DNA from 4 places in the Comamonas sp. A7-5 genome. Region 2 is predicted to be linked to each of the others. Evidence: predicted binding sites of a transcription regulator. Region 2 holds the regulator's gene; each other region holds the start of a gene.
The links. The regulator sigma-54, encoded in region 2, starts transcription at its own class of promoters, with help from an activator protein. The targets are predictions, from matches to a motif close to TGGCANGNAANCTGCTTT.
Positions count from the first base shown of each region.

Region 1 (2,202 bases), on a different contig from region 2:
TCGATTGTCGGTGGTGCAAGGCTCGCATCGGACTGCGCCCAGTCGCTGGCAAAAGCCTGCTGCATCTGCATGACCACCGGACCCTGCAGGCGCAGCATGATGTCCACCCAGGGGGCATAGCGAGCCTTGATGCGAAAGCCTTCGTCGGCGCAGTTCTGGCTGCCGCAATAGTTGATCCTGCCGTCTATGAGCGTGATCTTGCGGTGGTTGCGCAGGTCGATGCGGCTGGTCAGCATGACTTTGAGCAGATTGCTGATGGGAAGGGCAATCGCCAAATGCACGCCGGCCTGACGCATCTGCTGCCACAGTGGCGAGTGCGTCAGTGCGCGCGAGCCCAGCCCGTCGACCATGGCCCGGCAGGTCACGCCGCGTTGCGCGGCACGCATCAGGGCATGGGCCACATCGGTGCCGGTGCTGTCGTCCAGCCAGATGTAGTACAGCACATTGATCTCGTGGCGCGCGGCATCCATGTCGGCCAGCATCTGCGCACGGGCATGCGCGCCATCGCGCATGAGCTCGGCCCTGTGGCCGGGCAGCGGTACAAAGCCGTTGATGGACGAGGCATAGCGGAAGGCCGGCAGCCATTGATCGGGAATGGCGGGCCGTGCCTGCGGCATGGGGCCGGGAGCGGACGCAAGGGCGCTCTCCTGGGTCTGGCAGAACTCGCGCACATTGAGCCTTCTGCGGCCTGGTACACGGCCCAGGGCCACTTCCCCAAACAGGTAGTACAGCAGGCAGCTCACATAGGGCAGCAGCACGATGACCATGAGCCAGGCCAGCCGCACATCGGGCCGCATGTCTCTGCGCAGCAGAATGCGCAGGCCGAAGCCGGCAATCAGCAATACATGAAGAGTCAGCAGCAGCCAGGTCATGAATCAGTGCAGCAACGATGGACCTTGTCGAGCATAACGGGCTCAGGCCTGAGCACAAGCTGCCCGTCGTGGTTCTCATGAAACAGGCGCAAAGGCCTTGATGGGTCAACGCATGCTGCTATCCATCATGAAGCATCGACAGATCGACATGGCACTGGCATGGAACCTGCTTCCTTTTTTGTCAAAGCAAACAAGCAGGGGGGGAGTGCATGGAAATGGTGCCATTGACTGCCATCGACAAGGCAGATACCGGTTGGGTCATGGTCGCGTCGGCGCAGGTCTTGCTGATGACCTTGCCGGGCATTGCCCTGTTCTATGCGGGGCTGGTGCGGCGCAAGAATGTGGTCAACACCATGGTGGCCGTGTTTGCGGTGGCCTGCGTGGTGACCCTGACCTGGTTCGGCCTGGGCTACTCGCTCGCGTTCACCGCCGAGTCTGCCTGGCTTGGCAATCTGGGACGAGCCTGGTTTGCCTCGCTGCACTTCGATGGCCGGCGCAGCGTAATCTCGGTCAGCCATCTGGCACCGCATCTGCCCGAGGCGGCCTATGCCCTGTTCCAGGCCGCATTCGCCATCATCACCACCTCGCTGATCGTGGGGGCCGTGGTAGAGCGCATGCGCTTTGCGGCCCTGCTGGTGTTTGCCGCGCTGTGGAGCGTGGTGGTCTATGCGCCGGTGGCCCACTGGGTGTGGGAGAGCGGGGGCTGGCTGAACCAGCTCGGCGCACTGGACTTTGCCGGCGGTGCCGTGGTGCATGTGAATGCGGGCGTGGCGGCACTGGTCTGTGCCTTCATGATGGGGCGCAGGCGCGGCTACGGAACCGAGCCATTCGAGCCGCACAGCCTGGGCTGGACGGCCATGGGCACGGCGCTGCTGCTGTTCGGCTGGTTCGGCTTCAACGCGGGATCGGCCCTGTCTGCCGACGGGCGTGCAGCGCTGGCCTTTGTGGTCACTCTCGTGGCGGCTGCGGCCGCCGGGCTGGCATGGATGGTGGTGGAGTGGCTGGTTCGCGGTGCTCCGACCTTGCTGGGCCTGCTCTCAGGCATGGTGGGCGGACTGGTGGCCATCACACCGGCTGCGGGCTTTGTGCAGGTGGGCAGTGCGGTGTGGATAGGCCTGATTGCGGGCGCCGTCTGCTTCTGGGGCGCAACCTGGCTCAAGCGCCGTCTCGGGGCCGATGACTCGCTCGATGTCTTCGGCGTGCATGGCGTGGGCGGCATTGCGGGCTCCATCCTCACGGCGGTGTTTGCCGACCCCCTGATTGCGGGCACAGGCGCCACGGTGATGAACCAGTTGATTGCCGTGGCCGCGGTGGCTGCCTACAGCGGCGC
Region 1 is NZ_JBCPWO010000003.1:422,426-424,627, forward strand. Features, by position in the region: gene cls (cardiolipin synthase) at 1-872, opposite strand, end outside; gene AAIL67_RS07445 (ammonium transporter) at 1,082-2,202, shown strand, end outside.
Region 1: AAIL67_RS07445 (ammonium transporter) is a predicted target of sigma-54. The motif match lies at 1,028-1,045, and genes of this name have one in related genera.

Region 2 (2,202 bases):
AGGAGCGCGGCATCGGCGTGCTGATCACCGACCACAACGTGCGCGAGACGCTGGGCATCTGCGACCACGCCTTCATCATCAGCGACGGCCATGTGCTGGCCGAAGGCACGCCCGAGGAGATCGTGGAGAACGCCGATGTGCGCCGCGTCTATCTGGGCGAACATTTCAGGATGTGATGACCCCCACGCTCCCTCACTTTGTGCGGTCGCTGCCCCCAGAAGGGGCCCTGACCGGCTGCGCCGAGGTTTGCCTTGAGGTGGCCCGGCGGCAAACCCGTAGCACTGCGCGCGTTTGCAATGATTGTCTGGGGGCCGCGCCTCGATGAAGCCAGGTCTCTCGCTACGCGTTTCGCAGCATTTATCGCTTACGCCGCAGCTGCAGCAATCCATTCAGCTGCTGCAGCTTTCCACCCTGGAGCTGGCGCAGGAAGTCGAGCAGATGCTGGTCGACAACCCTTTTCTGGAACGTGCGGGCGATGAGGCCGAAACTGCGGGAGATGCTCCTGTAGATGTAGCTAATAGCGCCAGTGAATACAGTACTTCAGATGGTATTCATGCTGAAAGAGATGCATCGCAAGCGCAACAAGCTACTGAAACGGTAGCGGAGACATCAAACCCCGAAACCCCTGAAACGCTGAACTGGGAGGCCGAGGGCCTGGACGGCCAGGACGGGGAATGGGGTGGCGAATCCAGCAGCGAGTGGGATACGCCCTCGGCCAGCAGCTCCACGCGCAACCGCGATGGCGATGACGAAACCGATGCCATCGATCTGGCGCGCGAGCACCAGAGCCTGACCGACTTTCTCCATCGTCAGGCGCTGAGCCTGCATCTGGGCGCGGCGGACATGGCGGCGCTGCGCTTTCTCATCGAGTCGCTCAGCGACGACGGCTATCTCGAGGATTCCCTGCAGGAGCTGGCGCAGAGCCTGGCCGGCGACGACCTGGAAGAGCGCGAGGAGCTGGAGCAGCACTTTGTCATTGCTCTGAAGCTGCTGCAAAGCCTGGAGCCCGTGGGCGTGGGCGCGCGTGATCTGGCCGAGTGCTTGCAGCTGCAGCTGCGCGACCTGATCCGCACCGCCGAGGACGAGGGCACGACCGAGGCGCATATGAACCGGCTGCTGCTGGCGCAGGCCATCTGCTCCCAACCCATGGACTTGCTGGCGCGGCGCGATCTGCGCAAGCTCACCAGCCTGTGCGGCGCGCGCGAGGAACAGCTGCGCGAAGCCATGGCCCTGATCGCCAGGCTGGAGCCGCGTCCGGGGCGTCGCTTTGTGGACGTGGAACGCCATATCGTGGTGCCCGATGTCATCGTGCGCCCGGTGCGGTCCGGCGCGGGCCGGGTGGACTTTTCCGTGCAACTCAACCCCGAGGTCATGCCGCGTCTGCGCGTGCACGACATCTATGCCGGCGTGCTGCGGCGTCACAAGAACAGCGACGGTCATGCGGCGCTGCAGCAGCAGTTGCAGGAGGCGCGCTGGTTCATCAAGAACATCCAGCAGCGCTTCGACACCATCTTGCGCGTTTCCGAAGCCATCGTGGAGCGGCAGAAGAACTTCTTTGTGCATGGCGAGCTGGCCATGCGCCCGCTGGTGCTGCGCGATATCGCCGACACCCTGGGTCTGCACGAGTCCACCATCAGCCGCGTGACCACGGCCAAGTACATGGCCACGCCCCAGGGTACTTTCGAGCTCAAGTATTTCTTCGGTTCGGGCCTGGGCACGGAAACCGGCGGCAGTGCTTCCAGCACCGCCGTGCGTGCGCTGATCAAGCAGTTTGTCGATGCTGAAGATGCCAAGAAGCCGCTGTCGGACGCCAAGCTGGCCGATATGCTCAAAGAGCAGGGCATCGAGTGCGCGCGCCGCACCGTCGCCAAATACCGTGAGCAGCTCAAGATACCGACGACCACGCTGCGCAAGGCGCTGTAGGGCACCGCAGAAACAAGAAAGCCGCTGATGCATCGCACAGCGGCTTTCTTGTTCTGTCTTTAGGGCGGGAGCCTTGATAAGGCATTCCTCAAGCAAGGGGCAGCGAGCAAGAGCTGCCCTTGCGGCGATGCTGCCGTCCCCCTTGGGGGCACCCGGCCAGGGGAAGGCGCGTAGCGCCTCAGGGGGTTATCAAGAAACCAACCACCAGATAAACCAGACCAGCACGCCAATCATCAGGCCGAACTTGAGGATCTTGTAGAAGGTCGGATTCCAGTCGCG
Region 2 is NZ_JBCPWO010000005.1:446,773-448,974, reverse strand. Features, by position in the region: gene lptB (LPS export ABC transporter ATP-binding protein) at 1-176, shown strand, start outside; gene AAIL67_RS12445 (RNA polymerase factor sigma-54) at 322-1,923, shown strand; gene AAIL67_RS12440 (aspartyl/asparaginyl beta-hydroxylase domain-containing protein) at 2,113-2,202, opposite strand, start outside.

Region 3 (2,202 bases), 210 kb from region 2:
TATGCCGTCATCCATGCCTCGGGATGGGGCATTGTGGCCCAGCGCCCCAAGGCGGCCACGCTGGCCCCGCTCAACAAGCTGATGCGCTCCGTGCTCTACAAGACCCTGCCCATCGCCCTGCTGATGCTGGTGGTCATCTGGTGGAGCGCGCGCCGCATTGCCAGCCCGCTGCGCCAGCTCGCCAATGGCGCTCACGATATGGACAAGCCCGAGACGGCGCAGAACATCCAGGCCGTCAAGTCCTGGTACTTCGAGTCCTACGAACTCAAGAAAGCCATGCTCAAGGGCCTGGGCCTGCTGCAACGCAATATCACCAAGCTGCGCGAGGACGTGAACACCGATCCGTTGACCGGGCTGGGCAATCGCCGCCATCTGGAGGCAGCCATCAGCGCCTTTCAGACGCAAGCGCTGCCGTTCTCGGTGATTGCCATCGACATCGACCACTTCAAGCATATCAACGACGGTTTTGGCCACGATACAGGCGACGAGGTACTCAGACAGCTCGCACGCACCATGCGCGAGGTCTCGCGTGTCGATGACCTGCCCTGCCGCGTGGGTGGCGAGGAGTTTCTGCTGCTGCTGCCCGGCACAGGGCTGGAGGCCGCCGCCCATGCCGCCGAGCGCCTGCGTCAGCTGGTCGAGAAAATGGAGATACCGCCCGTGGGCCATATCACCATCTCGCTGGGCGTGGCCCACTGGCCCGACAGCGATCCCGATATCAAGGCCGTCTTCCAGCAGGCCGATGCCATGCTCTATGCCGCCAAGCGGGGTGGACGCAATCGTGTCATGGTCAGTAAGGCCAGCGAGCCTCCCAGCGAGCTCTGAGCCCGGCAGCACCGTAGTTCCGCTCCCACACTCAAGGCGTATCCGCTGTCACAGCCGATACGCTTTTTTTGCAGCTTATTGTGTGACTCCGTTGCACCAATTTGGCCATTGACGCTTCAAATTAGTGAGCATGCACCATAAGCGTTAAAAGGATTGAGCGCAAATTGATCTGAATTCCATAACAAGTAACTGATTTCATTGAACTAATGCCTTGAGCCCTCTGACCTGGCACAGCTCTTGCTGAAAACCCTTGCCCCGCAACCCCGGATGGACAGCGGAATACACAACAGCAAAGGAATTTCAGATGCCAGAGCCAAGCAAGCATGTCAGTCGCAGACAACTGCTCTCGATGATCGGAAAGGTCGCGGGCGGCAGTGCCATGTACCAAGCCATGAGTTCACTGGGCTACGCCGCCGAGTCGCATTACAGCGGTCCGGTCAAGCTCGGCAACGCCAGACCTGGCGCGTCGGTTCTGGTGCTGGGCGCGGGCCTGGCAGGCATGGTGGCAGCCCACGAGTTGCGCGCGGCAGGCTACAAGGTGCAGTTGCTTGAATACCAGAGTCGCGCCGGCGGCCGCTGCTGGACGCTGCGCGGCGGCGATGAGTTCATCGAACTCGACGGTACACGCCAGAAAGTGGGCTTTGCCAAGGGCAACTACTTCAACCCCGGCCCCTGGCGCGTGCCCTACCACCACCATGCGATGCTGGACTACTACAAGCGCTTCGGCATCAAGCTCGAGGCCTTCAACCAGGTCAACTACAACGCCTATCTGCACAACAGCAAGGCCCTGGCTGGCAAGCCCCAGCGCTTTCGCCATGTGCAGACCGATGTCTACGGTCATGTGGCCGAGCTGCTGTCCAAGGCTACCAATCAGGGCGCGCTGGACCAGAGCGTCAGCCGGGAAGACAAGGAACGCCTGCTGGAGAGCCTCAAGGCCTGGGGCGTGCTGGACAAGGAGTACCGCTACCGCGCCAGCAATGCGGTCAGCGATTTCCGTGGCTACGACATCGACCCCGGCGGCGGCCTGATGGCGCAGGCCAAACCGTCGACGCCCATGGGCCTGCACGAGCTGCTCGAATCCAATTTGTGGCGCCAGATGGGCGTTGGTAATATCTACGAATTCCACAGCGCCATCTTCCAGCCCGAAGGCGGCATGGACATGCTGGCCCAGGCCATGGCGCGCGATCTGGGCTCGGCCATACGCTACAACGCCAAGGTCACCAAGATCGCCCAGAACGACAAGGGCGTGACCGTGGACTATGTGGACGCCCTCAAGCCCGGCGCCACACTGCAGGCCCGCGCCGACTGGTGCGTGTGCACGATTCCGCTGTCCATCCTGAGCCAGATCGAAGTGCAGGCCAGCAGCGCCATGCAAAA
Region 3 is NZ_JBCPWO010000005.1:237,593-239,794, forward strand. Features, by position in the region: gene AAIL67_RS11415 (sensor domain-containing diguanylate cyclase) at 1-825, shown strand, start outside; gene AAIL67_RS11420 (flavin monoamine oxidase family protein) at 1,130-2,202, shown strand, end outside.
Region 3: AAIL67_RS11420 (flavin monoamine oxidase family protein) is a predicted target of sigma-54. The motif match lies at 1,052-1,069, and genes of this name have one in related genera.

Region 4 (2,202 bases), on a different contig from region 2:
TATAGGGGTCACCATAAGTCAAGAGCGCCGACAGGCGCTCTTGCAATGCGGGCGCAACTGCGCCCTCGGTGGCTACCAGGTGCACAAAGCGTGCAGATACGCCGGTGATCTTGGGGTGAATGGCGACCAGATCGGTCAGAAGCTGTTGGGCGCGGAACGAGCTCAGGGCGTTTCCACCCTCAAACTGTGTCAGATGCAATGTCACGTGGCGGCCTGTTTATGTGAAGGCTGTTGAAAAGCGTCCTGGTCAATCCCCTGCCTGAGAGGACCGGGCCAAAGCGCTGAATTCGGTGAGCCTAGGATTTTACCGTGCCTCGGGGTTAGTCCGAATGCTCACACCCACAAGCCCTGCATGTTCAAGCGCGCAATGGGATAATTGCGACCATGAGCATCACACTGAAGACCCCCGAAGACATCGAGCGCATGCGCGTTGCAGGCCGCTTTGCTTCGGATGTGCTGGACTACATCACCCCCCACATCAAGCCCGGCATCACCACCCAGCAGATCGACGATCTGTGCGCCAAGCGCATGGCCGAGCAAGGCACCAAGACGGCCTGCCTGGGCTATCAGCCCCCAGGCATGACGCCCTACCCGGCCTATGTCTGCACCTCGGTCAACCATGTGGTGTGCCACGGCATCCCCAACGACAAGCCTTTGAAAAAGGGCGATATCGTCAATGTCGACGTGACCATCATCACCGAAGACGGCTGGTTCGGCGACAACAGCCGCATGTTCATCATTGGCGAAGGCACGATTGCCGCCAAGCGTCTGTCCAAGCTGACCTTCGAGGCCATGTGGAAGGGCATCGCCCAGGTCAAGCCCGGTGCCACGCTGGGCGATATCGGCCATGCCATCCAGACCTATGCTGAGAGCAACAACCTGTCCGTGGTGCGCGAATACTGCGGCCACGGCATCGGCAAGGTGTTCCACGACGAGCCCCAGGTGCTGCACTACGGCCGCCCCGGCGAAGGTGTCGTGCTGGAAGAAGGCATGGTCTTCACCATCGAGCCCATGCTGAATCTGGGCAAGCGCGACATCAAGGCCATGCCAGACGGCTGGACCGTGGTCACCAAGGATCGCAGCCTGACCGCCCAGTGGGAGCTGATGCTGGCCGTCACCAAGACCGGCTATGACGTGCTGACCTGGTCCGATGGCTCGCCCACTCCGCCCGACTTCATCACGGCCATCCGCACCTGAGCGCATTGCAACCGCTGATCTGCATGCCGCATCCGGCCAAAGCTGGATGCGGCATATTTTTTGCTTGTAGACCTTGTGCTGCAAGCGCCATGTGCTCATCTTTTTGCCATCACAGGCCTCAAGCCCAAGTCAGTTGGGTTAAGGTGACGCTCAAGCACTTGCCCCGTTGAAACGCTTTTTTCTACTGCGCATGACCTCCTCTGCCCACTCCTACGCCAACTCTGCCGACGTCTCCGACCTCTCCTCGCTACAGAGCCTGCGCGAGCAATACCGCGAGGCCAAGGCCCGACAGATGGAGTTGCTGCGCAACCCCACGCTGGGCAGACGCAGCGTGCGCGGAGTGCTGCACCATTTCAGTGAACTGGCAGACGGTCTGCTGCGCACCCTCTGGCAACGCGCACAGATGCCGCAAGGCGCGGCCCTGCTGGCCGTCGGCGGCTATGGACGCGCCCAGCTCTTTCCCTACTCGGACATCGATGTGCTGGTGCTGCTGCCCCAAAGCAGTGCACAGCCAGCTGTGGAATTTGCGAGCAACATCGAACAGTTCATCAGCAGTTGCTGGGATGTCGGCCTGGAAATCGGCTCCAGCGTGCGCAGCATTGCCGAATGCCTGCAGGAGGCCGCGCAGGACCTGACGGTGCAGACCGCCATGCTGGAGTCACGCCGCATCACCGGCAGCAAGGCCTTGTTTGCCGACTTCGAGCAGCAGTTCCGCGCGCAGCTCGATCCCAAGGCTTTTGTCGAAGGCAAGCTGCTGGAGATGCGCCAGCGCCACGCCAAATACGACTTCACGCCCTATTCGCTGGAGCCCAACTGCAAGGAATCGCCCGGCGGGCTGCGCGATCTGCACACCATGCTCTGGCTGGCCAAGGCCGCAGGCTTCGGCAACAGCTGGCATGAGCTGGCCGAGCAAGACCTGATCACCCATTTCGAGGTCCAGCAGCTCGAATCCAACGAATCCCTGCTCAGCCTGATCCGTGCCCGCCTGCATGCCGCTGCCGGCCG
Region 4 is NZ_JBCPWO010000001.1:582,182-584,383, forward strand. Features, by position in the region: gene purL (phosphoribosylformylglycinamidine synthase) at 1-205, opposite strand, end outside; gene map (type I methionyl aminopeptidase) at 385-1,197, shown strand; gene AAIL67_RS02605 ([protein-PII] uridylyltransferase) at 1,388-2,202, shown strand, end outside.
Region 4: AAIL67_RS02605 ([protein-PII] uridylyltransferase) is a predicted target of sigma-54. The motif match lies at 1,247-1,264, and genes of this name have one in related genera.